DNA from 3 places in the Variovorax sp. RTB1 genome. Region 3 is predicted to be linked to each of the others. Evidence: predicted binding sites of a transcription regulator. Region 3 holds the regulator's gene; each other region holds the start of a gene.
The links. The regulator LexA, encoded in region 3, represses DNA repair genes until DNA is damaged. The targets are predictions, from matches to a motif close to ACTGTATNNNNATACAGT.
Positions count from the first base shown of each region.

Region 1: the regulator LexA is predicted to act here: its motif matches at 7,905-7,922, upstream of recA (recombinase RecA).
Region 2: the regulator LexA is predicted to act here: its motif matches at 3,531-3,548, upstream of QN397_RS21820 (error-prone DNA polymerase).

Region 1 is NZ_JASJXG010000006.1:93,592-104,211, reverse strand. It holds gene QN397_RS06605 (FHA domain-containing protein) at 1-648, opposite strand, end outside; gene QN397_RS06600 (Stp1/IreP family PP2C-type Ser/Thr phosphatase) at 691-1,500, opposite strand; gene QN397_RS06595 (TerC family protein) at 1,523-2,206, opposite strand; gene sucD (succinate--CoA ligase subunit alpha) at 2,300-3,193, opposite strand; gene sucC (ADP-forming succinate--CoA ligase subunit beta) at 3,203-4,369, opposite strand; gene argC (N-acetyl-gamma-glutamyl-phosphate reductase) at 4,551-5,474, shown strand; gene QN397_RS06575 (hypothetical protein) at 5,501-6,223, opposite strand; gene recX (recombination regulator RecX) at 6,270-6,719, opposite strand; gene recA (recombinase RecA) at 6,749-7,858, opposite strand; gene QN397_RS06560 (MarR family winged helix-turn-helix transcriptional regulator) at 8,004-8,477, shown strand; gene QN397_RS06555 (response regulator transcription factor) at 8,505-9,179, shown strand; gene QN397_RS06550 (sensor histidine kinase) at 9,176-10,615, shown strand.
Region 2 is NZ_JASJXG010000047.1:12,099-22,718, forward strand. It holds gene QN397_RS21805 (HDOD domain-containing protein) at 2-1,120, shown strand; gene QN397_RS21810 (hypothetical protein) at 1,622-1,789, shown strand; gene QN397_RS21815 (SOS response-associated peptidase) at 2,453-3,208, opposite strand; gene QN397_RS21820 (error-prone DNA polymerase) at 3,582-6,776, shown strand; gene QN397_RS21825 (BLUF domain-containing protein) at 7,421-7,828, shown strand; gene QN397_RS21830 (HAMP domain-containing sensor histidine kinase) at 7,916-9,073, shown strand; partial or broken gene QN397_RS26780 (ATP-binding protein) at 9,343-9,606, opposite strand; gene QN397_RS21840 (phospholipase D family protein) at 9,782-10,360, shown strand; gene QN397_RS21845 (hypothetical protein) at 10,601-10,620, opposite strand, start outside.
Region 3 is NZ_JASJXG010000009.1:33,800-44,419, forward strand. It holds gene xseA (exodeoxyribonuclease VII large subunit) at 1-1,047, opposite strand, end outside; gene QN397_RS08480 (MotA/TolQ/ExbB proton channel family protein) at 1,358-1,990, shown strand; gene QN397_RS08485 (ExbD/TolR family protein) at 2,009-2,434, shown strand; gene lpxK (tetraacyldisaccharide 4'-kinase) at 2,437-3,429, shown strand; gene QN397_RS08495 (Trm112 family protein) at 3,410-3,592, shown strand; gene kdsB (3-deoxy-manno-octulosonate cytidylyltransferase) at 3,673-4,473, shown strand; gene adk (adenylate kinase) at 4,623-5,279, shown strand; gene QN397_RS08510 (asparaginase) at 5,357-6,376, opposite strand; gene lexA (transcriptional repressor LexA) at 6,449-7,123, shown strand; gene QN397_RS08520 (hypothetical protein) at 7,264-7,629, shown strand; gene QN397_RS08525 (D-2-hydroxyacid dehydrogenase family protein) at 7,713-8,720, shown strand; gene QN397_RS08530 (MFS transporter) at 8,729-9,892, shown strand; gene QN397_RS08535 (hypothetical protein) at 9,917-10,620, opposite strand, start outside.

The sequences.
Region 1 (10,620 bases), on a different contig from region 3:
GACGAACTGCATCTTGGTGCCGCCGAGCTCGAGCACGTCGCCGTCTTGCAATGCGACGGCTTCGGTGCCGAGGGGCTCGCCATTGAGCGTGGTGCCGCCATCGATCGGAGCCACCACGTAGCCCTGAATGCGGCGCGTGACAGCGGCGACAGCAACGCCAGGTTTGCCGATGGTGGTGACGACCTTTGCCAGCGAAAGTTCGCGGCCGGCACCGGTGCCAGACAGCACGCGGATGACTGCAGAGTTGACCGCACCGCCACCGAGTGGCGCTGAAACCGTCGGCGCGGAGCTGAGCGGAATCGGGGCAGACGGGTGAGAAATGGACGCTGGCTTGGTCGGCGCAACGGCTTCAGCGGCGCCGGCAGCCGACAGGTAGCGGATCTTGTACTTGCCGACTTCGACGACGTCGTTGTGCTCCAGCGCCTGCTTTTTGATGGCACGCGCGTTGACGTAGGTTCCGTTGGTGCTGTTGAGGTCTTCAAGATAGACATCGGCGCCGATCATGTGGAGCACGGCGTGCTCACCGCTGATCGCCAGATTGTCGATGACGATGTCGTTGTACGGTCGCCGACCCAGGGTAGTGCGGTCTTTGGCGAGCGTCACTTCCTTGATTACGACACCATCGATCGAAACGATCACTTTCGGCATGGCCGACTCCTGAATGAAGGACGCTGAACTCTTGGGGAACCGTCAATCCGCAGCTTCTGGCGCCGCAGCGCCGTTTGCACGGGCCAGAACAACTGAAATGTTATCCCGTCCGCCATTGTCGTTTGCAGTTGCAACCAAAAGTGTTGCTTTCTCCGACAGTCCGATATCTCGTGACAGAAGCGTGAAAATCTGCGCGTCGGAAACCATCTCGCTGAGACCATCGGAACACAGCAGGAACAGGTCGCCGGGCAGGGCGTCGTGCTCATGCATTTCAAGTTCCACGTGCCGCTCGATGCCAAGCGCGCGGGTCACCAGATTGCGGTGCGGCGACTGCGCTGCCTGCTCTGGCGTGATGGCTCCGGCGTCGAGTTGTTCCTGCAGCAAAGAGTGGTCGCGTGTGAGCAGATGAAGTTGCTCTTCGCGGAGCCGATAACAGCGTGAATCGCCGATGTGGCCAACGATGGCGCGGTTGGGTCCGAACACCGAAACGACCAATGTCGTGCCCATTCCCTGCAGTTGCACATTAGCAACACCCGCCTCCAGAATGGCCTGGTTTGCCTCGTCGACGCCCGCTTGCATCGCCCGGCGCATAGCGCGCGGATGTGCTGAGGGGCCGGAATGCGCCAACCAGCGCCCGAAGCTGGCTTGCAGCAGCGCGATCGACATGCCGCTGGCGACTTCGCCGCCGTTGTAGCCGCCCATGCCGTCCGCCAGGATCGTGAGGCCCAGGGCCGCGTCGAATGCGATCGCGTCTTCGTTGTTGGCGCGCACACGGCCGGAATCGGTCAGCGAAGCGTAGTCCCAGGTCAGCGTGCTGGCGGCGGCGGAAGAAGTGGCAGCAATGGTCACCATAAACAGGATTCAGGCTCCGAAATCAGTGGGCGGCGACGTGCGTCCGCTTTTGCAAAAATCGTCCGGCAAGGACCACGAAAGCCGCTCCCAAAGCGGCGCCGACGTAGTGCAACCAGGGCATCCCGGCCAGCGTGTCGCGCAACGTGACGTCACTGACGATGGTTTCGCCGCCGACCCAGCCGATGAGGGCGGCGCCGAGCATGACGATGATCGGGAAGCGTTCCATCAGTTTGATCATGAGCGTACTGCCGAATATGACGAGTGGAATGCTGATGGCCAGGCCCAAGATCAGCAGCGTGGTGTCGCCCTGTGCAGCAGCGGCCACCGCGATCACATTGTCCAAGCTCATGACCAGATCGGCGATGAGGATGGTGCGAACGGCAGTCATCATCGTGCCATATTCCTTACCTTCTCCCTCTTCTTCGTCACCTTCGCTTAACAATTGGACGCCAATGTAGAGCAGCAGCAGCCCGCCGACGATCTGCAGATACGGCAATGCGAGCAGCTTTGCAGCGACCACGGTGAGTGCGATGCGCAACACGACTGCGGCGCCCGAGCCGAACAACACGGCCTTCTTTTGCTGCGCCAGCGGCAGCGATCGGGCAGCCATGGCGATGACCACGGCGTTGTCGCCCGACAAGATGATGTTGATCCACACAATCTTGAGCAAGCCGATCCAGAAATCAGCGCTTTGAAGCAATTCCATGTGTTGTCTCGTCTTTTGTAAATCGAAAAAAGCGCTCGCAACCTGAATTGCGAGCGCTTAGTTCGTCGGGTCGCTGCAAAAAGCAGAGGCTTTTTACAGGCGAGCCTTCAGCAGCTTGGCCAGTTCGGAGAAATTGCGCGTCACGGTAAAACCGCACTCTTCCATGATGGCGAGCTTGGCGTCTGCCGTGTCGGCACCGCCGGAGATCAGCGCGCCGGCGTGGCCCATGCGCTTGCCGGGGGGCGCAGTGACACCGGCGATGAAACCGACGATCGGCTTCTTCATGTTGTCCTTGCACCAGCGGGCCGCGTCGGCCTCGTCCGGACCGCCGATTTCGCCGATCATGATGACCGCGTCGGTGTCGGGATCGTCGTTGAAGGCCTTCATCACATCGATGTGCTTCAGGCCGTTGATCGGGTCGCCGCCGATGCCGACTGCCGACGATTGGCCCAAGCCGATTTCGGTCAGTTGCGCCACGGCTTCATAGGTCAACGTGCCCGAACGGGACACCACGCCGATGCGTCCCTTGCGGTGGATGTGACCCGGCATGATGCCGATCTTGATTTCGTCCGGCGTGATGAGGCCGGGGCAGTTGGGGCCGAGCAGCAGCGTCTTCTTGCCGCCGGCGGCTTCCTTGGCGCGCATCTTGTTGCGCACTTCGAGCATGTCGCGGACAGGAATGCCTTCGGTGATGCAGATCGCCATGTCGAGGTCGGCTTCGACAGCTTCCCAGATCGCGGCGGCGGCGCCCGGTGGCGGCACGTAGATCACAGACACGGTCGCGCCGGTCTGCGATGCGGCTTCCTTCACCGAGCCGAAAATCGGGATGCCGAAGATCGACTCGCCGGCCTTCTTCGGGTTCACGCCGGCGACGAAGCAGTTCTTGCCGTTGGCATATTCCTGGCACTTTTCAGTGTGGAACTGACCGGTCTTGCCGGTAATGCCTTGGGTGATGACTTTGGTGTCTTTGTTGATGTAGATCGACATGACGTTTCCTTAGACTTTCTTGACTGCTGCCACGACCTTTTGGGCCGCGTCCGCCATGGTGTCGGCGCTGATGATGGGCAGGCCCGAGTCGGCCAGCAGTTTCTTGCCTTCGACTTCGTTGGTGCCCTTCATGCGCACGACGAGCGGAACGCTCAAGTTCACTGCCTTGCAGGCTGCGATCACGCCGGTAGCGATGGTGTCGCACTTCATGATGCCGCCGAAGATGTTGACCAAGATGCCCTTGACGTTCTTGTTCTTCAACATGATCTTGAAGGCTTCGGTCACCTTCTCGGGGGTGGCACCGCCGCCCACGTCCAGGAAGTTGGCCGGCTCGCCGCCGAACAGCTTGATGGTGTCCATGGTGGCCATCGCCAGACCGGCACCATTGACCAAGCAGCCGATGTTGCCGTCGAGGCTGATGTAGGCCAGGTCGAACTTGCTGGCTTCGACTTCGGCCGGGTCTTCTTCGTCGAGGTCGCGCAGGGCGACCAGTTCAGGGTGACGGAACAGCGCGTTCGGGTCGAAGTTGAACTTGGCGTCGAGCGCCTTGATGTTGCCGTTGCCTTCGAGGATCAACGGGTTGATCTCGACGAGCGATGCGTCGGTCTCCATGTAGATCTTGTAGAGCTTCTGCATCACGTCGACCGCTTGGGCTTGCGATGCTTCCGGCACGCCGATGCTGGCGGCCAGCTTGGTGCCTTGCTCGACGGTCAGGCCGAGGGCCGGATCGACGAAGTCGGTGTGGATTTTTTCAGGCGTGTCGTGTGCGACGCCTTCGATGTCCATGCCGCCTTCGCTCGACACGATGAAAGCGACCCGCTGCGTGGAGCGGTCGGTCACGGCCGAGACGTAATACTCTTTCTTGATGTCGGCGCCGTCTTCGATGAGCAGGCGGCGGACCTTCTGGCCTTCAGGGCCGGTCTGATGCGTGATGAGCTGCATACCGAGGATTTCGCCGGCGAGCTTTTTCACTTCATCGATCGAGCGGGCCAGCTTGACGCCGCCACCCTTGCCGCGGCCGCCGGCGTGAATCTGTGCCTTGACGACCCAAACCGGGCCGCCCAATTTTTGAGCGGCTTCCACCGCTTCCTGGACCGTGTAGGCCGGAATGCCGCGGGGGACCGGCACGCCGAACTTGGCAAGAATTTCCTTGCCCTGGTACTCGTGAATCTTCATGAGGGTGTTTCTCGGAAGGAGGTTGCGAACGGGGAGATCTGGAGACTGAATCGGCTGTTGTCCGCAGGCGACGGCAACCTGACGGCTGGGGGCGGCGAACAACCGCGGACTGTATCATGGTGCGCCGCATTAACGCGCACTTTGCGCTGCGGTCAATACGTACTTTCTCCTGACAAAAGCTATGGCCAAAGTCTTTATCGACGGTGAAGCCGGTACCACCGGTTTGCAGATTCGCGAGCGGCTCCAGAAGATGCCGCAAATCGAGGTCGTGAGCATCGCGCCGGAGCTCCGAAAAGACGTGAACGCCAAGCGTGACCTGATGGGCGGCGTCGATCTGGTGGTGCTATGCCTGCACGACGACGCGGCCATCGAATCGGTCGCGCTGATCGACCAGTTGCCGGGCAAGAAGCCGAAGATCATCGATGCCTCGACCGCGCACCGGACGAATCCGGCGTGGGCATTCGGCTTTCCGGAATTGGTGGCGGGGCATTGGCAGGTCGTGGCCAAGGCAGACCGCGTGGCCAACCCGGGCTGCTATGCGACCGGGTCGATCGCCATCGTGCGTCCGCTGGTCGATGCAGGGATCTTGCCGGCTGACTTCGCGATCGCGCTGCCATCGGTGAGCGGCTACTCGGGTGGTGGCCGGACCATGATCGAAGCGTATGAAACAGGCGACGCGCCGCCCTACGAGATCTACGCGCTGGGCCTGAAGCACAAGCACATCCCGGAAATCATGAAGTACACGGGACTCACGCGTCGGCCGGTGTTCATTCCGTCGGTAGGCAACTTCAAGCAGGGCATGCTGGTGCAGTTGCCGTTGCATCTGGACGACCTGCCGGGCAAACCGAAAGCGGGTGATCTACACGACGCGCTCGCCACGCACTACGCGGCGAGCAACACGCCCGAGAAGTTCGTGAAGGTGTTGCCGCCGACCGCCGACGGCAAGCTGGAGCCGACCGCGCTCAACGACACCAACGACCTCGAGATTCGGGTGTTTCCGAACGAGGACCATCGGCATGCGGTGGTCATTGCGCGGCTCGACAACCTTGGCAAGGGTGCCAGCGGTGCGGCGGTGCAAAACCTGAAGTTGATGCTGGGGCTTTGAGCCGGGCGCTCGGCTCTGCCGAGCAACTAGCGGGTGAGCCAGAGCCCGACGCCGAACAGCATCGCGTGCGCGCCGAGCGCGATCCACAGCAGTGTGTGCGAAGGCATGGCCATGTTGTGCAACGCATCGCCGACACGCTGATGCAGCATCGCGCGCAAAGCCGGATCTTCTTTGCCGGCTTCTGCGGGTGCGCTCGTTTCCCGCTGCGCTCGCCACTGCCGCAGCAAGTCAGACAGCGGTAGACGCTTGACCACGAAGGCGATGATGCGGCGCACCGCGCGACTGGTGCCGAGCGCCGGTGCGAGCTGGTCAGCCAACGCGTTGGCTGACAGCGCCTCGCCCGCGCGCTCAAGCGCACCATGGGCGCGAGGCATGGCCTCGATGCGGCCAGCGATGGCTGCCGACAGCCGCTCGCTCAAGCTGTCGCCATGCGCCGCGACGACATGCCTGAGCGCCCTGCGGCGCCCCTGCGCCACGCCGAGCATCACGTACAGCGGCACAAAAGCGACGAGCAGCACCGCCACCAGCAAGGCCGGAGAGGTGAGCAGCGCGAGCAGGGCACCGGCGCCGCCAGCCCGAGCCCCCGCCATGCCGGGCCCGTTGAGCCGGCCGACATACACAAAGAACAAACCGCCGCCCAGCAGCGATGCCAGCGCCACGCCGATGGCAACGGACCCCGCAAATGCCGCACCTGCTTTAAAGCCCGTTCGGGCGATGGACTGGGAGAAGGGTGTTTTTGTTTTCGACATGAGCTGCATTCCGATGTGTGACGACGCGGATCATGCCCGGAGGAACTCACTCATCGACGGTCCCTTTCAGGACCTTGGCCACGACGCCGCCGGCAAAGCCCCGCGCCATCAAAAAGCGCATCTGCTTGCCGCGCTCTTTGGCGTCGAGCGGTATGGCATAGAAGCGGCGCCCCCAAACGTCGCGGGCGCGGGCCAGCTCGGTGTCTTGCAGCCCAGCGACGGCCTGCGTGATTGCTTCTGAACCGATGCCCTTTTTCTGCAGCTCCTGGCGCAAGCGCATCGCGCCCATGCGCGGCGCTCGCTGGTTCAAGACCGACTGAACCACGCGCGGCTCGCTGATGAAGTCTTTGGCCTGAAGCTCGTCGAGCGCCGTCGCCAGCATGCCGGGCTCTTCTTCGTACTTCTTCAGCTTGCGTTCGAGTTCCGGCCGCGAGTGTTCGCGCTGACTCAGCAAACGCAGGGCGCGACCCTTGAGAGACGGGGCAGCAAAGGCCATGCGGAACCTGCGTCGCGCCGCTCTGCTTCTTACTTGTCGGCTTGCTCGGCTTTTTCGGCCTTTTCAGCCTTGGGCGCCTTCACCGGCTTGGCCTCTACCAGCTCGGCCAGGACAGGGATGCCCAGCGATTCGCGCACCTTGTTCTCGATCTCGCGCGACAGCGTGGGGTTCTCGCGCAGGAACTCGCGTGCGTTGTCTCGACCCTGACCGATTTTTTCGCCGTTGTAGGCGTACCAGGCGCCCGACTTGTCGACGATCTTGGCGGTCACGCCCATGTCGATGATTTCGCCTTCGCGGCTGATGCCCTCGCCGAACAGGATGTCGAACTCCGCCGTCTTGAAAGGCGGGCTGACCTTGTTCTTGACGACCTTGACCTTGGTCTCGTTGCCGATCGCTTCTTCGCCCTTCTTGATGGTGCCGATGCGACGAATGTCGAGCCGGACCGACGCGTAGAACTTGAGCGCGTTGCCGCCGGTGGTGGTTTCGGGCGAGCCGAACATCACGCCGATCTTCATGCGGATCTGGTTGATGAAGATGACCATGCAGTTGGTCTTCTTGATGCTGGCGGTCAGCTTGCGCAGCGCCTGGCTCATCAGGCGGGCCTGGAGACCGGGCAACGAGTCGCCCATGTCGCCTTCGATTTCGGCACGCGGGGTGAGCGCGGCGACCGAGTCGATCACGATCAAATCGACGGCACCTGAACGCACCAGCGAATCGACGATTTCGAGTGCTTGCTCGCCGGTGTCCGGCTGGCTGATCAGCAGGTCGGACAGGTTCACGCCCAGCTTTTGCGCGTACTGCACGTCGAGCGCGTGTTCGGCGTCGACGAAGGCGCAGGTGCCTGACTGCTTTTGCATTTCAGCGATGACCTGCAGCGTGAGCGTGGTCTTGCCCGAGGATTCCGGTCCGTAAATTTCGATGACCCGGCCGCGTGGCAGGCCGCCGACGCCCAACGCGATGTCAAGGCCGAGCGAGCCGGTCGACACAACCTGGACGTCTTCCAGCGCCTCGCCTTCACCGAGCCGCATGATCGTTCCCTTGCCGAACTGCTTCTCGATTTGAGCGAGAGCAGCCTGCAGTGCCTTGGCCTTTTCGCTGCCTGCGACCGAAATGCTGGTGCCTTTGACGAGTGCGTCCATTTGAGAATCTCCTTGAATATCAACGGGTTGGAATGACTTCGATCCATCTGCTTTTAACTACAGGCTGGATGCTTGAACAGTAGTGTAGAGGCTCATTGATTTAAGTAAACTCGTTTTTTAGTCAGTTTGATTTACCATTAAAGCCATGACTCCGGACCCCGAAAACGCATGGCGCCAAACCCATTTGGGCCGACTGCTCGGCCATGCGATGCGCCGCTTCGACGAACGCGTGCTCGCACTCATGGCACACGATGTCGACGTGCCGCTGGCGCTCTCGAATCTGGCTGCGCGCTCGCAGATCAGCGCGGCGCACATCCACATCACGCGTCACTTGGCACGCGATGGCGCGCGGCTCACGGCGCTGGCCGCGAGCGCCGGCATGACGAAGCAGGCCATGGGCACGCTGGTCGATCAATGCGAAGCCTGGGGCCTGGTCACCCGCGGCCCCGATCCGCTCGACGCGCGTGCACGCCGCGTGCAGTTCACCGCCGACGGGCTAGCCTGGCTCGAAGCTTTTCGCAAAGCCGTCGCGCAAGCGGAGGACGAGTTTCGTGCCAGCGTCGGAAACGACATCGCCACCGTGGTAACCATCGGCCTCGAAGCCTACGCCGCAGCCTAGAATTTGCGCAACAAGCCGGAGGTGGCGATGCGGATTCTGATTGCAGAAGATGACCAGGTGCTGGCCGATGCCCTGCTGCGCAGCCTGCGCACCTCGGGTGCGGCAGTCGACCACGTTGCCACCGGCTCGCAAGCCGATGCGGCGTTGATGACCAACAGCGAATTCGACCTGTTGATCCTCGACCTAGGTCTGCCCAACATGCACGGCCTTGAAATCCTCAAGCGCCTGCGCGCCCGTGGCTCACAGCTCCCGGTGCTGGTGCTCACCGCGGCCGACAGCGTCGAAGAGCGCGTCAAGGGCCTCGACTACGGGGCCGACGATTACATGGCCAAGCCGTTCTCGTTGCAGGAGCTCGAAGCCCGCGTGCGCGCCCTCACGCGGCGCGGAATGGGCGCCACCAGCAACGCCATCAAGCACGGCCCGCTGGTGTACGACCAGGCAGGTCGCGTGGCGACCATCGACGGCAAGATGGTCGAACTCTCGGCGCGCGAGCTTGGCCTGCTCGAAGTGCTGCTGCAGCGGGCGGGGCGGCTGGTGAGCAAAGACCAACTGGTCGAACGGCTGTGCGAATGGGGCGAAGAAGTGAGCCTCAACGCCATCGAGGTTTACATCCATCGCCTGCGCAAGAAGATCGAGAAAGGTCCGGTGCGCATCGCGACCGTTCGCGGCCTCGGTTATTGCCTGGAGAAGATTCCGGCGTGAAGCTCTTCCAGCGCGGCCAGCGCTCCCTGTTCGGGGAAATCCTCGACTGGATGCTGACCCCGCTGCTGCTGCTGGTGCCGGTCAGCATCGGCCTCACATGGCTGGTGGCACAAGGCATCGCCAACGCGCCCTTCGATCGCGCGCTGGAGTACAACGTGCAGACGCTGGCCAAGCTGGTCACGGTGCAGGGCGACCAAGTGCTGTTTAACCTGCCGCAGCCGGCACGCGAGATCCTGCGAGCCGACGACACCGACCACGTCTACTACCAGGTGCTGACGTCGAGCGGCGAATCGCTCGGTGGCGACCACGACATACCACCCCCACCCGAAGACGAGTCCGCCACCATCGGCTCGGTGCACATGCGAGATGCCGAGATGCGGGGCGCGACGGTGCGCGTGGCCTACACCTGGGTCCAGCCGCCGCTCGAAACGGCACCGCTGGTGCTCGTGCAGGTGGCAGAGACCCGCGAAAAGCAGCAGGTGCTGGCGACTGAAATCATCAAGGGCGTGCTGCTGCCGCAGTTCGCCATCCTGCCGCTCGCCATCCTCTTGATCTGGCTCGCACTCGTGCGCGCCATCAAGCCGCTGTCGGAACTGGAAGAGCGAATCCGCGAGCGCAAGCCCGATGACCTGAGCCCGCTCGACGATCGGCTGGTGCCGTACGAAGTCGCGCCTTTGGTCGCTTCGGTGAACGGATTGCTGACAAAGCTCAAGGAATCGATCGCCACGCAAAAGCGCTTTCTGGCCGACGCCGCGCACCAGCTCAAGACGCCGCTCGCAGGACTGCGCATGCAGGCCGATCTGGCGCAGCGCGAAGGCGCCAATGCCGACGAACTGAAACAGTCGCTCAAGCAGATCGGCCGCTCGAGCATTCGCGCGACGCACACGGTGAACCAGCTGCTCGCGTTGGCCCGCGCCGAAGGCGGCGCCGGTGCGCTGGCGTGGCAACCGTGCGACCTGGCGCGACTCACCGTCGAGGTCGTGCGCGAGGCAGTCCCGCGCGCGATCGAAAAGCGCATCGACCTCGGCTACGACGGCGTCGAGCCGGGTGCGCCAGGTGTCATGCTCGAAGGCAATGCGACGCTGTTGAAAGAGCTGGTGCGCAACCTGGTCGACAACGCGATCGCGTACACGCCGTCGTCGCCCGACAGGCCCGGCGTGATCACCGCGCGGGTGCTGGCCGATCCGTTCGGGCACATCGTGCTGCTGCAGGTGGAGGACTCGGGACCGGGTATTGCCGAGTCGGCGCGCGAGCTGGTGTTCGAGCCCTTTTATCGCGTGCTGGGCAACGAGGCCGACGGCTCGGGGCTGGGCTTGCCGATCGTGCGGGAAATCGCGCGGCAGCATCTGGCCACTGTCACGCTGGAGGACGCGCATCCGGGCGTGCAGTCGCCGGGTGCGCTCTTCAGCGTTCGCTTCGACACCGCCAAGCCCTGACGGGC
Region 2 (10,620 bases), on a different contig from region 3:
TATGCACCGCATCCTGAGTGCCTTCGTCGACTTCTGCTCCGTGACACGAGGGATATCGCGGATCGGTTCGGACCGTCGACGCGGCGCACACCTGCAGGACACGACACCCCCTTTGCAATCGCTGCCCGCGGTGACAGACCTGATCCACGTCGCAGCGGATGAGCCGGATCACGCCCAAGCAGCCGCGGCGCAATGGCATGCGTCTGAAAACTTCCGCCTGATTCCAAGCGCCGAGGCCGAGTCCCACGTGCGCGATCAACTTGAAAAACAATTCAAGGACCTGCCACGACCACCACGGGCATTCCACGAGTTGCTGTCGTTCGACTTCGTCGCGCGTGCTTCGTCGAACTACGTCGGCGACTTGGTAGCAGGGGAGCCGATCGTGGCAGCCCGCATTCTGGCGAGGGTTAATTCAGTGCTGTACGGCGCCCGAGCGCCCATACTGCAGATTGGCCAGGCCATCACGTTTCTTGGCCTGCAAAGCGTGCGCAACATCTGCCTGCGCTATCTGCTCGACGAGTCCTTCAAGACAGCAAACCCAGCCATGCGCGCGGCTCTCGATGAAATCGGTAGGTCCAGCGCTATCGCGAGCGAACTGTGCCATCGCTTCGCGAAACGCATGGACCTGGACGACCCCGCCTCGTTGACCACGCACGTCGTCCTGTCCTTCACGGGCCATCTTGCGTGTGCGTTGGTCCGGCCCGCGGACCAACGCACAGCGCCTGCTGCGGACACGTTAAGCCTGCTGCAACGCTTTGAGCGGCAACAGGCATCCATCGGACTGGCTGCACCGGAGGTGGGACGCCTGCTGCTCAGTTCGTGGAGCCTGCCACCGTCACTGGTCGACAAGGTGGCCATGATGGACCGGGTGGCAATGCCACTCGACGGTGCGCCAAGTCTGCAAAGCCAGACTCGGGCCATTGGGTTTCTCTGCGCGCGGCTGGGCGAACGGTTGGCACGCAAGCAGGTCGCCAACACCGAACAGCTCGAAGCCCTGCTGCAAACCGATCCGGATCTGCGTTTCCTTCGATCTTATTTCGATTCGACGGCTTACGACGATGCCCTCCGGAGCATGGTCGCACCGGATTTTCTGGAGGGACTCGACGTCGTAGAAGCGTGACACGCAAAAAGGTTGAAGCGCTGAGGCAGGCGGATAGGCACCTTCAGACACATCCTCAAATGCGGCGTCTCCGCGACACCGCTTGCCAATGCGTTACGTTCTTAACAGGCGTGGTCCCCACTGTGACCGGTTGGACAGGCGAGTCGTGCAACGGGTCGGCTTGCCGCACGCGCATGGTGACCACCCCAAAGGCACATCATCGAAAAAAAGCGGTCACGCCCGCCCTAACTCGATGTACCGCGGCCAGTCAGTTTGCGCGCTGTTCTAACGACTGCGTTGCGGCTTTTCTGCAACGCTGCCAGCTGCCCGAGTTGAGCGGCACAGTCCGACAGCCCAGGCATCAGTATCAAGGGATTGCGCCGCAGCGACGTGATCGATTTCTCCCCCTCGACGGGTCGGCGGTCTTTCGCGATCAGTCCAGCGGAAACAACCGCCATCGACTGCCGGAGAAAAACTTTTTCAAAGGCTGGTGTGCGGTCGGGCCATCATCTCGCGCCGGCTATGCCGCCTTCGGGCTGCAATGTCTACGAGACGCTCGGCTCTGGCTACACACTGCTGGCGTTTGGCACCAAGGCCAAAGTCCTCAAGGATTTTCGCGACGTTGCAGCTGAGTTGCGCATGCCGCTCACGATCGTGCAAGACGACTGCAAAGGCGCAGTCGAGCGCTAGGCAAACCTCATTCTCATTCGACCCGACCAGTTCGTTTGCTGGGCCTGAAAGAACGTCGAACTTCATGGCAAAGAGGCCTGGGAAGGTTTGTCCGTTGCCAGAGGATGACGCGACCCGCGCAGGCGCTAACTCGCGGCGGGTATCGCACCATTGGTGAGCAGGCCACCACCAAGTGGCTCGGAAATTGGGGCCTGCCGCGTTTGTTTTTATGTCCCATCCAATACGCCGCCGATGCATCGCCGGATCGTGACAGTCCAGCTTTTGTACGAACGTCCCGGCTGTCGGTGTCCTGACGAAGCCAACCGGGCAGTGCAGGCAATCGTGGTGACCACGCCGTGGTTCAACAACGATGCCAGCGACCGTAAAAATCACCATGCAAGTCGTTTATATGTTCGGAAGCTTTGCCATCCCGGACGAGACGAACAGGATTCCCTTCGGAAGCGAGTCGTCGGAGGCGATGGCAGCCTCACTGAAAGTCACCGTTACCCCAGCCGGTTTTGGCTACCGGAGCAGATGCAGCAGCAAATGAGCCACTAACGCCCTAATGCCAACGCCAAATCTGAGACTGGGAAGGCGGATGGTTTCCAACTGCGCCGATGCCTACTCGCCTTCAGTCAACGCAGACCACCCGATGTCAGATCTGACGACCAGACGTCAAGGGTGCTAAGACATGCAGTTCACAGTAAAAGTCTCGCCTCCTGAGGCAGCCGCAGGCTGGTCTGCCGGTCCCGCGTTGAACAGTTCCACCGGCGTCAACTGAACGAGCGCTTTGGCTTCTTCCACTGTACCGGCAAGCCACTGGTCGAAGTCAACCTGTTCCACCAGCACGAGCGATCGCTTGTCCTGTTGTTGCGGCGGCAACGATAGCTTCGTCTTGGGATCGAGCATCGGCTTGTGCATGCGATTCATTAACGGATGCACATCGGCGTTCATCGTGAGCATGGTGTAGTTGGGCACGATCTCGCCGGTGATTGGATCGGTCCACATGCTCCAGATTCCGGCGACACCCCAAGGTTGTCCGTCTGAGCGCTCGAAGCGCCACCACACGTTTTTCCCCGTCTCCCAGTTGGGCTCGTCGAACGACGACGCCGGAATGATGCAACGCTGGCCTCGCTTCCACGCATCGCGATACGTCGGCCTGCTCGACACGGTTTCGCTGCGGGCGTTCACGGTGCTCAGACGCTTCGGCTTGTCGCCCAGACCTCTCGGCTTGCTCATGGGGATGCGCGTTTCGCAGTCGGCCGGAATCATTCCCCACTGCCCCACGACAAGATCGTTCGAACCATCACTGGCCCGGCGAATGAAGGGGCCCGGGCGCAGCGGATGGAGTTCACGCACCCAGCCGCTCTGATTGCGCGGGCCGACGTGCCAAAGGGCCTCGATCTCGCGGACTTCCGGGCTGATGTAGCGGGTGCACATAAGGAGATTCTGCAATGCCGCGGCGCCGGCGTCGCGCGGTCGAACAACTGCCTGGCACGGCGGACCAGTTCATCGGATTTGTCCAGGCCCCGCGCTTGGCGATTCCTTGGTTGTCAATGGTCTGAGCCACTCGGCCGCAGCCTCCACGGGCGTCAGGCTGCGCAAGCGCGCGTCTTGCCAGAGCGCGGCCGCCTGCGCCTCCAGTTCGACTGGATCGATCGTTCGCCAGCGGCGCTGCAGCTGGTGCGCGCACGCACCAATCCACAGGGCTTGGCGGCCGTTTGAATCGTGCAATTTGTCCATGAGCGCATCGTACAAAACTACTGGATGAATGTACAGTTATCAGTCTTGATGCCGACGTCTGTGCTTCGTGATCCTGCCCGTTCCGTCCTCTCCGCCTGCCTACGCCGAGCTGCACTGCCGCTCTAATTTCACCTTCCTCGTGGGTGCCTCCATGCCGGAGGAGTTGGTGCGCCGGGCCGCCGAGAAGCACTACACCGCACTCGCCCTGACCGACGAATGTTCGGTCTCCGGCGTCGTGCGGGCCCACCTCGAAGCACGCGAATGCGGCCTGCACTTCATCGTCGGCAGCGAGATCCAGTTCATGACCACCAACGACACCCCCTTCGCTCGACTGGTGCTGCTGGCGCAGGACAGGCGCGGCTACGGCAATCTGTGCGAACTCATCACGCTGGCGCGCCGGCGCGCACCCAAGGGCTTGTACAAGGCGCTGGTCACTGACATCGAGGGCAAGACCGCCAAGGCCCCTCATCTGGCCGGCATGGCCGGTTGCATCGCTCTCCTCCTGCCGGAGGCAGGCGCCACCGTCGAAAGCCTCTTCGCCCAGGCCATGTGGCTGCGCACCTGGTTCGACGGCCGTGGCTGGATCGCTGGCAGCCGGCCGATGCAGATGGACGACGACCTGGTCCTATGGACCCTCGAGGAGGCCGCGGGACAGGCCGGCGTGCCGATCGTGGCCACCGGAGGCGTGCTGATGCACAGCCGCGGTCGCAAGCCCGTGCAGGACGTGCTGACGGCGGTGCGGCTGGGCAGGACCGTGGCGGAGTGCGGCTTCGAGCTGTTGAGCAACGGAGAACAGTACCTGCGCGGCCGTGTGCTGTTACCTGAATTGTTTCCGCTTGAATGGCTGCACGAGAGCGTGAAGATCGCGGGCCTGTGTACCTTCAGCCTGGAAGAGCTGCGCTACGAGTATCCCGACGAGATCGTGCCGCCCGGCGAAACGCCCGCTTCGCACCTGCGCGCGCTCACCTACGCCGGCACCCTCACGCGCTTCCCCGCGGGCCTCTCCGACAAAGTGCGCGGCCAGATCGAGCACGAGCTGGCCATCATTGCGCAACTGGCCTACGAGCCCTACTTCCTGACAGTGGCCGATATCGTGCACTGGGCGCGCGCGCAGGGCATCCTGTGCCAGGGCCGCGGGTCAGCGGCCAACTCGGCGGTCTGCTACTGCCTGGGCGTTACCGAGGTCGATCCGGCCCGCATGAACGTTCTCTTCGAGCGCTTCATCAGCGTCGAGCGCAAGGAGCCGCCGGACATCGACATTGACTTTGAGCACCAGCGACGCGAAGAAGTCATGCAGTACATCTACAAGAAGTACGGGCGGGATCGTGCGGCCATCACTGGGGTCATCACCTCGTACCGAACCAAGTCGTCGCTGCGCGATGTCGGCAAGGCGTTGGGGTTTCCGCTGGAGACGGTGGAGCAGCTGGCAAAGACCGCCTACGGCACCGAGGGCGTGTGGATCGCAGAAGCCTGCCTGGTCGAATGCGGACTCGATCCGTCGACGCACAAGGTGCAGCAATGGCTGCATCTCGCCAACGAGGTGCGCGGCTTCCCGCGGCATTTGAGCCAGCACACCGGCGGCTTCGTCATCGCGCGCGACAAGTTAAGCCGCCTGGTGCCGGTGGAGAACGCCGCAATGGACGATCGCACCGTGGTGCAGTGGGACAAGGACGATCTTGATGCACTCGGCCTCTTGAAGATAGATGTGCTGGCGCTCGGCATGCTCACCGCCATCCACCGCGCCTTCGACTTCGTTGCGGGCAAACGTGGCGCCCCCTTCGGCATGCAAGACGTGCCGGCCGAGTGCGTGGTGACCTACGCCATGATCCAAAAGGCCGACACCGTGGGCGTATTCCAGATCGAGAGCCGTGCACAGATGAGCATGCTGCCGCGGTTGAAGCCCGAGCGCTTCTACGACCTGGTGGTGCAGGTGGCCATCGTGCGGCCCGGACCGATCCAGGGTGGCATGGTGCATCCGTACCTGCGCCGCCGAGCGGGCGAAGAAGCGATCGACTACCCAAGCGACGAGATCAAGGTGGCGACCGAGCGCACGCTGGGCGTGCCGCTGTTCCAGGAGCAGGTGATGCAGATCGCCATGCTGGCAGCCGATTTCACCGCTGGCGAAGCCGATCAGTTACGCCGGGCCATGGGCGCCTGGCGTCGCAAGGGCGGGCTCGAGCCGCACCAGGACAAGCTCGTCCATCGCATGCTGGCAAAGGGCTACACACCCGAGTTTGCCGATCGAATCGCCAAGCAGATCGAAGGCTTCGGCAGCTATGGGTTTCCTGAGAGCCATGCGGCCAGCTTCGGCCTCTTGGTCTACGTGAGCTGCTGGCTCAAGCGCCACCATCCCGACGCCCTCCTCGCCGGCCTGCTTAACAGCCAGCCGATGGGCTTCTACGCACCGGCGCAATTGGTGCGCGATGCGCGCGAGCATGGGGTCGTGGTCAGGCCGGTAGATGTGACAGTCAGCGAGTGGAAGACCACGCTCGAAGAAGCCACGCAGGCCAGCGGGTGCAGTCCGCGCTGGGACACCGCTTTCGTGGACCCCTTGCGCGCAGTGCGGCTGGGCCTGTCGCAGATCTCGGGCATGCGGGAGGCCGTGGCACAGCGGATCGTGGCCGAGCGCGCGACTGAGCCTTTTGCCACGGTCGAAGATCTCGGGCGGCGCGCAGGGCTCGATGCGCACGACCTGCGTTGCCTGTCCGGCGCCGATGCCCTGCACTCGCTGGCGGGCCACCGGCCGAACGCTGTGTGGGAAGCGATCGGTGTCGAGACGCGGGCCACCGAGCTGCTGCGCAACGCGCCGACGATCGAAGAGACCATCGAGTTTGCCGCACCTACCGAAGGCGCCGACATCGCGGACGACTACGCCTCGATGGGCCTGACGTTGCGTCGGCATCCGCTGGCGCTGCTGCGGCCCCGGCTGGCGAAATGGGGCATCCGAACCGCGGAGGATCTGCGACGCAATGCCAAAGACAAAAGCACTGTCCGAGCGAGCGGCATCGTGACGCACCGGCAGCAGCCGGGCACGGCCAGCGGCGTGATCTTTGCGACGCTGGAAGACGAGACCGGCACGGTGAACATCATCGTGTGGCCCAGCGTTGCCGAGGCACAGCGGGCGGCGTTGCGGGGGTCGATGCTGCTCACAGTGCAAGGCACCTGGCAGTCCGAGAAAGGTGTGCACTCGCTGGTCGCGTTGAAGCTGCGCAATCACGACAAGCTGCTCGGGCGATTGCATGCCTCGAGCCGGGATTTTCGGTGAAATAGCGCACTTGACAAAACCGTTCGCCGGTTAAACCACAAGGTGACCACACAGTCCGCACCAACTGCAAAAGATCGGGGGGCGGATGCGCCTTGCCGATCATGGTTCCGCGGCAGATTGCGGCTTAGCAATGTCAAAGGTAGTTGGCCGGGACGGAGGCGGCCTCGGCCTGCAATCGGTAGTGGACGAAAAGCTCTTCATGGGCCTTGAGTTTGCGCAAAGCCCAGAACTAGTGAACGAGGCGGCCAGTGTCGTCGTAGGGCTCCGTCGCTTCGCGGTTCGGCGCCCAGGAATGATTGAGATGCCGCGTGGCATTGCCGCCGCGCACTGCGCCGATCGTGATGCCATCGGACAGCACAAACAAGTAGGTCGGCTAATCGACCCACGCCTTGGATTAAATTGCCTTGGCGCTGTAGCTTCTGCCGTTGTACAGAACCAGGAGCGTGCGTCTGAGCACCGCGCAAACAGCAAATGCGTCCAAGCCATGCAAGAAACTGCGGCCAGTGCGAAATAGGGCGTGGGCTGCCGTCGGCTAGAAGCATCGATGAGGGCAACTTCAATCGGACTCCTCATGGAGTCGTCCTACGCCGAAGTTCATAGCCAGCGCACAAACAACCTCGAGTACTTGAGAGACACAAGATCTCATGCTCGGTCGATTGATTTATTCAAGCACGGCGCTCTGCGACGCTGCTGAGGGATTGCGCATTTGCGTCGAGGCCCGGCAAGCCAACGCCGCCCGCCAAATAACCGGCGCGCTCTATCTTGCGGACAACCTCTTCTTCCAGTACCTTGAAGGAGAAGAAGTGCAACTGGCCACATTGGTTAACCGTATTCACAAGGACAAGCGCCACTCCAACTGCGCCGTGCTGGACAGCCGGCTCATCTCGCAGCCCATATTTAAGTCATGGCCAATGGCGTGGCTTCCCCGTACGGTGCAGACCGATCTTTTGACGCAGGCCGTTGTTCCGCGGGGATCGAATCCTGCAGCGATCGACGGGACAACCGCCGGGACGTTGTTTCTTGCTCTGTCGCAGTCAGCCGAGCATCATTAAGGGTTGGTCACGAGGGCCGGTAAGCACTTCGTCCACGTCCGCAACGCGGATGCGATTGGGTACGATCGGCCGATGCGCAGGTTGCGCATGTCAGCCACCGAGGTTTCTATGCGGCTTGCGGATTTCATTGACCAGAATATCGAGACCATCGTGTTCAGCGCGGAAGAATTTGCGCGCACCCTGGATCCCGCCGCCCGGCATCTCGATGCGGAGGCTTTACGGGATCACATGCCGATGATTCTGCAGGCTGTGGCAGTGGACCTGCGAGCACCCCAGACACGACCCGCGCAGCAGCTCAAATCACTCGGCCAGCAACAGCGCCCGCAGGGCGCCCCTGAGAGCGCAGCGCAGACGCACGCGCAGTTGCGGGCCAAGGCGGGTTTCGACATCGAGCAGCTCGTGGCGGAATACCGGGCGCTGCGCGCTTCGGTGCTGCGGCTCTGGCTGGGTGAGGCATCGCACTTCGACGACGACGCGTCCGACGACGTAGTGCGCTTCAACGAAGCCATTGATCAAGCTGTGGCCGAGTCGGTGGCGTTCTACACAGCCGAAGTGGACCGCTGGCGGCACGTATTTCTTGGCGTGCTGGGGCACGATCTGCGAGGGCCGCTCAACGCCATTCTGTTGACTGCTGAAGTGTTGTCGCGCATGACCACTCTCGAACCGTTGACCCGTCACACTGTCCGGCTTGTCCAGAGCGGCAAGCGGATGAAGACATTGCTCGACGACTTGCTCGATTTCAGCCGTGCCTCACTTGGTCTTGGCATTGGCGTCAGACGGACAGCCGCGGATCTTGCGGGCCCCTGCAGGGAAGAGATCGATGTGCTGCGCGCCGCTCTGCCGGACACGCCGATTACTTTTGAGGCGGAGGGCGACACCTCAGGTGAATTCGACGTGTCGCGCGTACGCGAGGTGCTAGGAAATCTTGTCAACAACGCGGCGAAGTACGGCACGCCAGGCAGTACGGTGGTTATTCACCTGAGCGGTGACGCCGAAGCCGTCCGGTTGTCCGTTGAAAACCTTGGCGAGCCCATCCCACTCGCAGCTATCCCGCAACTGTTCGAGCCGCTTCGCCGCGGCGCGCCGGCCGAGCCCCTGGACGAACGGGCCAACCTGGGTCTGGGACTTTTTATCGTTCGCGAAATCGCGAGGGGTCATGGCGGCGAGGTCGTTGGAATGTCAGCTGACGGCAAGACGCGATTTACCATGCGGCTGCCCCGAATGGCAAGCTCGCCCGGAGTCTGAAGCGAGGCCCCCTCAGGGGCCCAAAAGTCGGAGTGCATTCGAGTCATGGCGCTTGCGTCGTCCAAGACTCAGTTTGTTGCACGGGGTTTCGGCGCGAACGACAGCGGCATCCAATGGGAGACGGGGATAAAAGCTGGCATCGGGGATGCCGGCTGTGCATGACTCCACCGTCTTCGTCCTTTCTCGGCTCCTTTTGAATGGCAGATCGCTTGCGCGAAGAAGGCACGAAGGGTGAAGCCCAGAGAACCTTGCCCCGCTTGTGTAATTGCTTAGCCGGCGTTTCCAGTCGGCGTCTTTCGCGCCTGCTCACGAGACTTTATGTGCTTCTCTGAGTTCGTCGTGGCGTGCGTGATCTGGCAACTGTCATTGCCCGTGTCGATGATGTAGCAGTGGTGCGTGAGCTAGTCGAGCAACGCGGTAGTCATCTTCGGATTCCCGAACACACTGAACCATTCTGCGAAGTCCAGGTTGGTCATCACCACCACGCTGGTGTGCTCGTACGGCTTTGCACGCAGGTTGAACAGCAGCGCCCCAACGGCACTCGTGCAGAGATAGTTGTAAAACTATCATTCGTTGTCACCCATGGTTCTGGGCAACTTCATTGGACAGCGCCGGAACCATCTGCAGGCAATTCAGTTTCAGCGTGTCCAAGGAAAGCAATTCCGTGCTCCTGGTTAGGATTCCCACCACACTGTTGCACTTTCCTTGATGAAACTTTTAACCTTTCCTGATCTGAATCGCTGCGTGCTATGCCTGGCGATACTGATGCCGGTCGGCTGCTCCGTGCAGCACCAGGCATCGGCAACACTTTCTGTGCCTGACGGTCAGCAGATCGAGGTTGGCTTCTCGCCAGAAGCCGGAGCCGAGGCACTCGTACTCAAGGTCATCGGCAGCGCGCGCCAGTCGGCACGACTCGCCGGCTACTCGTTCACTTCGCCGAACATAGTGCGTGCGCTCATCGAAGCCCACAAGCGCGGTGTCGACGTGAAGGTGCTGGTGGACGACCGGGGCAATCGCGGCAAGGCCAGCATCGCGGCAATGAACCTCATCGCGGGCGCGGACATCCCGATCAAGGTCATTTCAACCTACGCCATTCACCATGACAAGTACATCGAGGTCGACGGTCTCCACACCGAGACCGGCTCGTTCAATTACAGCCAGGCAGCGGCCCGCTCCAACTCTGAAAACACTCTGGTCGTCTGGAACAACCCGAAGCTGGCCGCGCAATTCACGGCGCATTGGGACAGCCGATGGGCTCAGGGAGTTGCGATCAAGATGAGCTACTGACCGCGAATCCATTCCGGGCGGCTTGCTTCACCGGCAACGCGCCTTGGGCAACAATGCAGTGATGACGACGATCCACATCTTTTTGTCGAATGGTCGATATCAGGCAGAAACTGCAGCGCACCGAAAGCTGCTCCCATCAAGCGATCGCAAGTAGAGCGAAGGCCGTGCCTTAGCGACAGAGCAACGAGCAACATTTGGGGTTACCGGCGCTGAGGGCGCAAGAGTAAACGCCTAGCTTGACTACTGGGCGTCGACTCCTA
Region 3 (10,620 bases):
GCGCAGCCGGGTCTGAACCTCCCCCGCCCGCTGGGTTTTAGACAGCACCGCATAGTGCAAGCGCTGCGCCTGGTAAGTCAGCCGCAACCTCTGCCGAGCGACAAGGGTCGAAGGACGTGCGAGACGACCGGCCGCCAAATCGAGACGCTGGCTCAAGACATCGATGCGACTGCCCAGCGCACCGACGAGCCGCTCCTCGATCAACACCAGCGCACCGAGCCACAGCTCCTGCGATGCGGCGACGAGTTCTGCGGCGGCAGTAGGAGTCGGCGCACGAAGGTCGGCGCAAAAGTCCGCAATGGTGAAGTCGGTTTCATGGCCGACGCCACAGATGATCGGCACCGGGCTTTGCACGATGGTGCGCGCCAGCGTTTCATCGTTGAAGGCCCACAGATCTTCGATCGAACCGCCACCTCGCACCAGCAGGATGACATCGACCGGCGGCCGCATTGCGTAGAGCGCCTGCAACGCGCGAACCAGTTCGGCGGGCGCATTCGCTCCCTGCACTGCGGCTGGCGACAGCACGACCGGTATGTGCGGTACCCGACGGCGCAGTGCGGTCACGACATCGTGCAAGGCCGCAGCGCCCGTCGACGTAACCAACCCGATGGCGCGGGGCATCGATGGCAGCGGTCGTTTGCGCGCCGGATCGAAAAGGCCTTCATGTTCGAGCTTGGCTTTGCGCTGCAAAAATTGGTCAAAGAGCGCACCCTGCCCCGCACGCCGCAGACTTTCGACCACCAGCTGCAGGTCGCCGCGCGGTTCGTAAACGGTAAGCCGGCCGCGCACTTCGACCTGATCACCGTCGCGCGGCACGAAGTCGAGCAGGCTCGCAGCGCGGCGGAACATGGCGCTGCGCAGTTGCCCAGATTCGTCCTTCAAGGAGAAATAGCAGTGACCGCTCGACGCCCTGGTGAAACCGGAAATTTCACCGCGCACGGTCACTGGGTTGAAGCGCGCTTCGAGCGCGTCGCCCACGGCGTGGCACAGCGCGCCAACGGCCCATACCCGACCACCTGGTGCCGAAAAAAGTCCGTTGTCACTCATCACTATTCGCCTTGCCGCTTATCGACTCGTCCACATTCCACATTGCGATCAGCAAACAGGCCTGACAGGCCAGCAAGCCGCCCGAGTTGCGGTGCAACTCGTTGATTCGATTGGGGAAACAGCTGCTCAAAATTCAATCGATCCAGCGAAAGCCACGGCGGGCGTGGTTTCGCATCGGTTGCTCATGGTGTTAGTCACAAAGTTATCCACAGAATCTGTGCGTCGGCGCCTACAGCAGCACATTGCACTTTGTGAAGCGGGCTCGGTGGATAATCGCCGCGCATTTGCAATCCACGGGCCGGAGGGTTCTTTGTTTTCGATCATAGTTGCTGCGGGCTGGCCAATCTGGCCGCTGCTCGCCTGTTCAATACTGGCGCTCGCGCTTGTCATTGAACGATTCACCAGCCTGAAAACCGCCCGTGTGCTGCCACCAAAGCTGCTCGACGAAGCCATTACCGTGTCGCAGACCTCGATCCCGGGGCCCGACGTGGTGACAAAGCTGGAAAATAATTCGTTTCTTGGCCAGGTGCTGGCTGCCGGCTTTCGTGCGCTGAACGCGAATCCGCGTTGTACTGAAGACGATCTTCGGGCAGCGATGGAGGCGTCCGGTCGCACGGTTGCTCACAAGCTCGAACGCTGGTTGCCGGCACTGGCAACCATCGCTTCGGCAGCGCCGCTGCTCGGGCTGCTCGGTACGGTCATCGGCATGATCGAAATCTTCGGCTCGCAATCGTCGGCCGGCGGGGCGGTGGGAGCAGGCAACCCGGCACAGCTGGCCCACGGCATCTCGATCGCTCTGTACAACACTGCCTTCGGCCTCATCGTAGCCATTCCGACACTGATTTTCTGGCGCTACTTTCGCACCCGGGTCGACGAGTATTTGCTGAATCTCGAACTTGCCGGCGAGCGCTTTGCGCGGCACCTCAACGCGCTGCGCAAGTAACCGATGAAGCCCGGACGCATGCACTTTCGACACGGCGCGCGCGATGAGCCGGAGATCAATCTGATTCCGTTCATCGACGTGTTGCTGGTGGTGCTGATTTTTCTGATGCTGTCGACGACGTACAGCAAGTTCACCGAAATGCAACTCAAGTTGCCGGTGGCGGATGCGGATGCGCAACGCGACTATCCGAAAGAAGTGATCGTTGCGGTGTCGGCGGATGGTCGCTATTCGATCAACAAGAATGTCCTGCCCGACCGCAGCGTGGAAAGCGTAGCGGCTGCTCTGGCTGCTGCGAGTAACGGAGCCAAGGACAACGTCATCATCATCAGCGCGGACGCGATGTCGCCGCACCAGGCGGTCATCACTGTCATGGAAGCAGCACGGCGCGTTGGCCTTATGCAGATCACCTTCGCAACCCAATCGGCCGCGCAGGCGGGGCGCTAGCCTTGCAGACTGGCCTGCAGCTGCAGCGCGAGTGGCTGCGACGCGGCGCACTGGCGCGGCTGCTGCTGCCGCTGGCCGCGGTTTACGGTGTGCTCACCGGCTTTCGGTGCCTGCTCTTTCGCTTCGGGGTTTTAAAGACCACGCGCGTTGGCGTTCCGGTGATCGTCGTCGGCAACGTGATCGCGGGCGGCTCGGGCAAAACGCCTGTTGTCATGGCAATCGTCAGACATCTGCAAAGCCAGGGCTTGTGCGTCGGGGTGGTGTCGCGCGGCTACGGTCGGAACACGACCGATTGCCGCGAAGTCTCGAACGACTCCGATCCTGCCGAAGTGGGCGACGAACCCGCGTTAATACGGCGTTCGACCGGCGCGCCAGTGGTCGTGGCAAGACGACGCGTCGTAGCGGCACAGACGTTGCTGGCGCGCCATCCCGACATACAGGTGATCGTCAGCGACGATGGCCTGCAGCATTTGGCGCTCGCACGCGACATCGAAATCTGCGTGTTCGACGATCGCGGTGTGGGCAACGGCTGGCTGCTGCCCGCAGGCCCACTGCGGGAAACGTGGCCGCGGCGATGCGACCTGGTGCTGCATACGGGAACGCGTCCTGCGTTTGCCGGCTTCAAGGCCACCCGCGAATTGGGCGGCGACGTAGTGCAGAGCAACGAAATGCGCACGCCGCTCGCCGACCTCGCCGGTCCGGAGGTCGATGCCGTAGCGGCCATCGCCCGCCCCGAGGCGTTCTTCGACATGCTGGCAGCCCGTGGCGTGCGGATCGCAAAGCGGATCGCGCTGCCCGACCATCACGACTTCAAGGGCTGGGTCTGGGCGCAGCCGCGTGCAACCCGGCTCCTTTGCACGGAAAAAGACGCATTGAAACTTTGGCGCTCGACGCCGGAAGCGTATGCCGTGCCGCTGGTCTTCACGCCTGAACCGGGCTTCTTCGCAGCGCTCGATGCAAAGCTATCATCGGTCGATGGATACCAAGCTGCTTGAACTGCTCGTTTGCCCCGTGACCAAGGGCCCGCTGACATGGAATGCCGACAAGCAGGAGCTTTCGTCGCGCAGCGCGCGTCTGGCCTACCCGGTGCGCGACGGGATTCCCGTGCTGCTCGAAGACGAAGCCAGAACCTTGTCGGATGAAGAGCTTGGGCTTTGACTCAGCCGGCCGGTCAGTCGTCTCTTGAGCCCGTTATTGCGCCCGTTATTGCGCCGGTGATTGAGCACTTTGCTGAGCCGGTGCCCGCGCCAACGGCCAACGCCGCTTTCATAGTCTTGATCCCGGCACGCCTTGCCTCCAGCCGCCTGCCAGACAAACCTCTGGCGGACATCGCCGGTTTGCCGATGGTCGTGCGGGTGGCGCAGCGAGCGCGATCGTCGCGCGCCGATCGCGTGGTGGTCGCAGCCGATCATCCGAGCATCGTGGCCGCCTGCGAAGCCCACGGCATCCTCGCGCTGCTGACCAGCGCCGACCACCCCAGCGGAAGCGACCGGCTGGCCGAGGCTTGCATTCAACTCGGGCTCGCAGACGACGCGATCGTGGTCAACGTGCAAGGCGACGAGCCGCTGATCGATCCATCGTTGATCGATGCGGTGGCAGAGACGCTCGCCGCCAACCCTGATGCGCCGATGAGCACTGCGGTGCACGCGATTGATGACCCTGCAGATTTCGTGAATCCCAATGTCGTGAAAGCGGTGCTCGACGCCAAAGGGTTTGCGATGTACTTCAGCCGCGCGCCGATTCCTTGGTGGAGAGACGGCGCCGGCCAGGGCGGCCAAAATGGCCAAGTCACCACCCCCGCAATGCCGACGCCACCGCCTTTGCGGCACATCGGCATCTATGGCTACCGGGCCAGTTTCGTGAAACGCTTTCCAAGCCTGCCTCCAGCGCCGATCGAGGCCATCGAGGCACTCGAACAACTGCGCGTTCTGTGGCACGGACACCGGATCGCAGTTCATGTCTCGCAACAGGCGCCGGGTCCCGGCGTCGATACGCTTGAAGACTTGCAGCGCGTACGCGCGATCTTTGAAAAAGCCTGATCGCGACCGCAACTGCAAGCGGGATTTGCCGGCATTTCAGCACGAAGTCGCATGCTATCCTCGACCCGACCCCGCCCGGCATTGCCCCGTAGATCGACGCCTCGGCAGGCTTGGCGCGACACAAATTCCAAGAACCTTCCGAGGACACCATGAGACTGATTTTGTTGGGCGCCCCCGGGGCAGGCAAAGGCACGCAAGCCGCCTTCCTCTGCCAGAAGTACGCCATTCCGCAAATCTCGACCGGCGACATGCTGCGGGCTGCCGTCAAGGCCGGCACGCCGCTCGGTTTGCAGGCCAAGGCGGTCATGGCTTCGGGTGCGTTGGTGAGCGACGACCTCATCATCAATCTGGTAAAAGAGCGGCTGGCATTGCCCGACTGCGCCAACGGCTTTTTGTTCGACGGCTTCCCGCGCACCATTCCGCAAGCAGATTCGATGCGTGCAGCGGGCGTCAAGCTCGACTACGTCCTTGAAATCGACGTGCCTTTCTCGGACATCATCGATCGCATGAGCGGCCGCCGATCGCACCCGGCCTCAGGCCGTACCTACCACGTCAAGTTCAACCCGCCGAAGCGCGTTGGGCACGACGACGTCACGGGCGACGAACTCATCCAGCGCGAAGACGACAAGGAAGAAACCGTCCGCAAGCGGCTCGACGTCTACAGCGAGCAAACGCGACCGCTGGTGGACTATTACGCGACTTGGGCCAAGTCTGATCCGACGGCAGCGCCAAAATACCGCGCCATCAGTGGAGTGGGCTCGGTTGACGAAATCACGCAACGCGCGCTGACGGCTTTGAGCAGCTGAGGTGGCCTTCGAGGCGAACGAAGAAGTCGCTACGGCGGCTTTTTTTGCGCCTTTGATGGGTTGAGCCCCAGGCCACCTCAAGCCGAAACAGGTGGCGAAGCCAACATCAACTCAAGCATCAACGCGATGCGTGCTTTGACCGGGGACAAGCCGCCGGCGTCGGGCCACGTGTCGTCACCGCGCGGCAGGATGCGGCCGTTGACGCAGCGTGTTGCACGTCGAATTTCGATGCCGGCCGCGTGCGCTCGAGCCGCGGCCGCTTCGATCGCGTGGTGCAGCGTGCCGTTGCCCGTCGCAGCGAGGATGAGGCCGCGGACCGGACCGGCCGCATCCTCCGCGCCATGCGCCATCAGCGCATCGATGACTGCACCGGTCGCACCCGCGTGGCTCATGATGATCTCCACACGCGGCCATTTGACGTCCGCACTGATCACTTTGAGTTTGAGTGCTGCGTCGAGGCCGGCAGTACCGACCTTGGCGTCAGGGGCGCCCGGCCAGTCACGGACGCGGCGCACCGCCCCTTCTTCCACATAGCCAAGAGGCCCGGCGTCCCCGGACGCGAAGGCATCGAGCCGGTAGGTGTGTACCTTCTGGACATCGATGGCGCTGTGAATGGTGCCTGCACACACCACGGTCACGCCTCGGGCGCCCGCGGTCGCTGCTACGGCAATCGCATCGCGCACATTTTGCGGACCATCGGGCGCGAGTGCGGAGGCCGGGCGCATGGCACAAGTCAGCGCCACGGGCTTCTCCGCAGGCAACACAGAGTGCAAAAAAAACGCTGTCTCTTCGAGCGTGTCGGTGCCGTGCGTGATGACGATGCCGATCACGTCGGGCACGTTCGACCAATGCATGCATCGTTGCGCCAGCTGGTGCCACACATCGAAGCTCATGTCCTTGCTGTCGAGCTGCGCGACCTGTTCGGCAACTAGCGTCACGCCAGATGGCGCTCCAATCCCAGCGAGCAGATCTGCGACGCCCACCTCGCCCGCGGTGTAGCCGAGGTTGTCCCCAGCGGATGCCGCACGGCCGGCGATCGTGCCCCCGGTGCCCAGCACCACAAGGCGACGCACTTCCGATTGCTCTGACTTCATCATTGCTTGCAAACTTTGAAAAACTGTTTAAAAATACAGCTACTGGACATTCAACCAGTGCCGCAAGGAGTTCCCATGCAATTCGCAGTGAAGCTTACCGCCCGCCAGCAACAAATTCTGGACCTTATCCAGAGCGCCATCGCGAGCACTGGTGCGCCGCCCACCCGTGCAGAAATCGCAACCGAACTCGGCTTCAAATCGGCCAATGCGGCAGAAGAGCACTTACAGGCCTTGGCACGCAAGGGCGTCATCGACCTCATCAGTGGCACGTCGCGCGGCATCCGGCTTCGGGGCGATGCGCTCCGTTCGCTCAACGAGTCGCGCAACAACCAGTTTTCGCTTTCACTGCCGGGCATGGCTCAACTGGCGCTGCCGCTGATTGGTCGCGTAGCCGCCGGTTCGCCCATCCTCGCGCAAGAGCATGTCGATCGAACCTACTACGTCGAGAACACGCTGTTCCAGCGGCAGCCCGACTATTTGCTCAAGGTCCGCGGCATGTCGATGCGCGACGCCGGGATCATGGATGGCGACCTGCTGGCTGTGCAGTCCACCAAGGAGGCGCGTAACGGGCAGATAGTGGTGGCGCGACTGGGCGATGAAGTGACCGTCAAACGTTTGCGCCGCAACAAGCAAGTCATCGAGCTACACGCCGAGAATCCAGATTATCCAACCATCATCGTGCAGCCTGGCGAACCTTTCGAGATCGAAGGTCTCGCCGTTGGCCTCATCCGCAACACGATGCTGATGTGAGGTAGCACCTTTCTTACGCGCATTCAGCGCGCAAAAACCGGCTGCGACAGGTGGCGGGCGTATGGCGAAGAGCCATCACCCTGGCACAGCCGTTCAAGCAATCCTGCCTGTGTTCAACCTCTGACCTATTTGGAGATCGCATGGGACTCGCTTCGCTTACTTTTTCAGACCTCTTCGCCGACCTATGGATGCCGATGCAGTTGCTGGCCGATCGCTGGTTGCCCAATAGAGGGCTCGCCGCATCGCCGCGCAGAAACGCGACCGGCTTGCGCTATGTCGCGGTCAGGCCGTCATGTGGTTCGCGGGCGGCGGAGCCGGGTTGCGCAAGCGCCGTTTCGCCGTCGCGTCCGCTGCGCGTGGTGCGTGTCGTTGACCCGCAGGAGCCCGGTCGTCGCACGGGCCGCGTGGTGATTTCGGGTCGCATAGCGGACGTGTGCGCCGAACTCGATCGACTGGCCGCACTCGAGGCTGCCGAGACAGTCGACGGTCGCCATCGACTTCACTGACGAACATTTCGTTGCCGCCTTCCGTGGCGACAACGACGTCGACTGCCTGTTAAGGCCGATGACGCGAGGCACAATGGCACGCCATGAACATTGTGATCCTCGACGACTACCAGGACGCGGTGCGCAAGCTGCGCTGCGCCGCCAAACTCGACGCCTACGCAGCCAAGGTTTATACGAACACCGTCAAAGGCATCGGACAGCTTTCGGTGCGCTTGAAAGACGCCGATGTGATCGTGCTCATTCGCGAGCGGACGCAGATATCGCGGCAGCTGGTCGAGAAGCTGCCCAAGCTCAAACTGATTTCGCAGACCGGCCGCGTCGGCAGTCACATCGACGTCACCGCGTGCAGCGAGCAAGGTATTGCGGTGGCAGAAGGTTCCGGCTCGCCACTGGCCCCGGCCGAGCTGACTTGGGCGCTCATCATGTCGGCGATGCGCCGTCTGCCGCAGTACATCAGCAACCTGAAGCACGGCGCGTGGCAGCAGTCAGGCCTTAAATCGGCATCGATGCCGGCCAATTTCGGCCTCGGCTCGGTGCTGAAGGGCAAGACGCTCGGCATCTGGGGCTACGGCCGTATCGGTCAACTGATCGCGCGCTACGGCCAGGCATTCGGTATGCAGGTGGTGATCTGGGGCCGTGAGGCCAGCTGCGCCAAGGCGCGCTCCGATGGCTTTCAGGTCGCGCCGAGCCGGGAGGCCTTCTTCATGGCCGCAGACGTGCTGTCGGTCCACCTACGGCTCAACGAAGAGACGCGCGGTGCCGTCAAGCTGGAGGACTTGTCTCGCATGAAGCCGACCGCCCTCTTCGTCAACACCTCGCGCGCTGAACTGGTCGAGCCCGACGCCTTGCTGGCTGCGCTCAATCGCGGCCGTCCCGGGCTTGCCGCTATCGACGTTTTCGAAAGCGAGCCACCGCTGCAAGGACATGCTCTGCTGCGACTCGAGAATTGCATCTGCACGCCGCACATCGGATATGTCGAGCAAGACAGCTACGAGCTCTATTTCGGTCAGGCTTTCGACAACGTTGTGAGCTTTATCAAGGGCAACCCGACCAACATCGTCAACCCGGGCGCGCTGCAGGTTCGACGTTGACATCGGCGGTGCGCCCGCCGCTCCCAGGCGCGCTATGGGCTCTGCTTGCCGGTAACTTCGTCATCGGCACCGGGGTCATGGTGGTGCCCGGCACGCTCAACGAGATCAGCGCGTCGCTGGCGGTTAGCGCAGCGACGGCCGGGCAGCTCATCACGGTGGCGGCCATCGTGATGTGCCTCGGCGCACCGCTGCTGGCAGCCGTGTTCGCCGGGTGGGACCGCCGCGTGCTCCTCGCCTGCACCATGCTCTGGTATGCGGCTGGCCATGCCGTCGGCGCGCTGACGAGCGACTTTGGTGGTTTGCTGCTGGTGCGCACACTGACGGTGATCGCGCCTGCGATTTTCACTGCGCAGTCGGCTGCCTGCGCTGGCCTGCTCGTACGGCCCGAGCAGCGCGGCAGGGCCGTCACCTTCGTTTTTCTCGGCTGGTCGATGGCGTCCGTGCTGGGCCTTCCCATCGGCGCGCTCATTGGAGGTCACTTCGGCTGGCGCAGCGCCTTCATGGTCATCTCGGCGCTCTCGGTTGCAAGCGCGATCGGCATCTGGTTCACTCTGCCGGCCCACATTCATCCGGCCGCCTTGTCACGCGCAGCCTGGGGGCGCGTCTTGAAGAGTCCGATCCTCATGGGCGTGGTGTCGGTCACCGCATTGCAGGGCGTCGGGCAATTCGTGTTGTCGAGCTACTTCGCCCCGATCTTGAAGCTGACACTGAACGCGGACGCGACATCGCTCAGCCTCATGTGGGCATGGTTTGGCGCATGCGGTCTCATCGGCAACGTACTGGTCAGCCGGAACATCGATCGGCTGGGCGCGGGGCGCATGGTCATGCTCACCACAGCGATGATCGCGGTGAGCCTGCTGCTCTGGCCGCTGGGGATGACCATGGCATCGATGGCCCTGGTTCTGGTGCCTTGGGGTCTGGGCTGCTTTGCTGCCAACTCAGCGCAGCAAGCGCGCTTGGTGGGCTTGGCACCGACACTTGCGCCCGGCTCTGTCGCGCTTAACAGCTCCGGCATCTACATCGGTCAGGCAGTGGGTGCTGGCGCTGGCGGCTGGATGCTTGCACATGACGCGATCGATTCCATGCACTGGGTCGGCCTCGCGACGGTGCTGGCCGCGATGCTACTGAGCTTTTTGGTCGAACGCGCTCAGAGGCCTGTCGTCACGGCGTAAAACGCCGAGGCCCCGAGCCTGACCTCAGCGTTTTGTGTCTGGCGACTTCTTCGGCGCGATTTCGGCCTCGGTTGCCGGATCAAAAAGATCAAAGTCGATGATGTGCGGATTTTTCTCACGCTCTGCCGTCGGAGCGGATACCTCGATGGGTGCCGGCATCGTTTCGTAGGCCGTCTTGTCGAACTCGGCCAGGTCCAGATCGACACCCGGACGATGCGGAGCGCGTGGGCGCGCCGCTGGCGGAACGGCAGCAGGGGGCAAAGTGGTGGGCGCCTGAACATACGCCGTGTTGTGCTGCAACCCGTCGTCGATGCCGCCATAGATCGAATCCGGCAACGTCGGCGCACCCTCGATAGCATCGGGTGGCGACCCCGCTTCGAGAGTGTCGAGTGGCATCTCGCGGGTTGGAATTTCGCGATCGATCGGTGCCGGCATCGTCGGCTCGAGCTCGTGGCCGAAGGTATCGACGAACGACAGCGGAGTGACGGGCGCTGGCGGCGCGCTGTCTGGGTCGATGACTTCCTTTGCCACCGAATACAGCAACAGAAGCTCTTGATATGCGGCCAGGTCGAACGCTTCGTCGCCATGCGTTCCGGGTTTGCGGAACACCAGCTCTTCGATCAATGCCAGCGTACCAGGTGCCGGCCACTGCGACTCGATGCGTGCCAGCGTGCTGCGATAGTGTTCGAGGCCGCGTCCGGCTTCCGAGAATTTGTCGAATTCCGGCA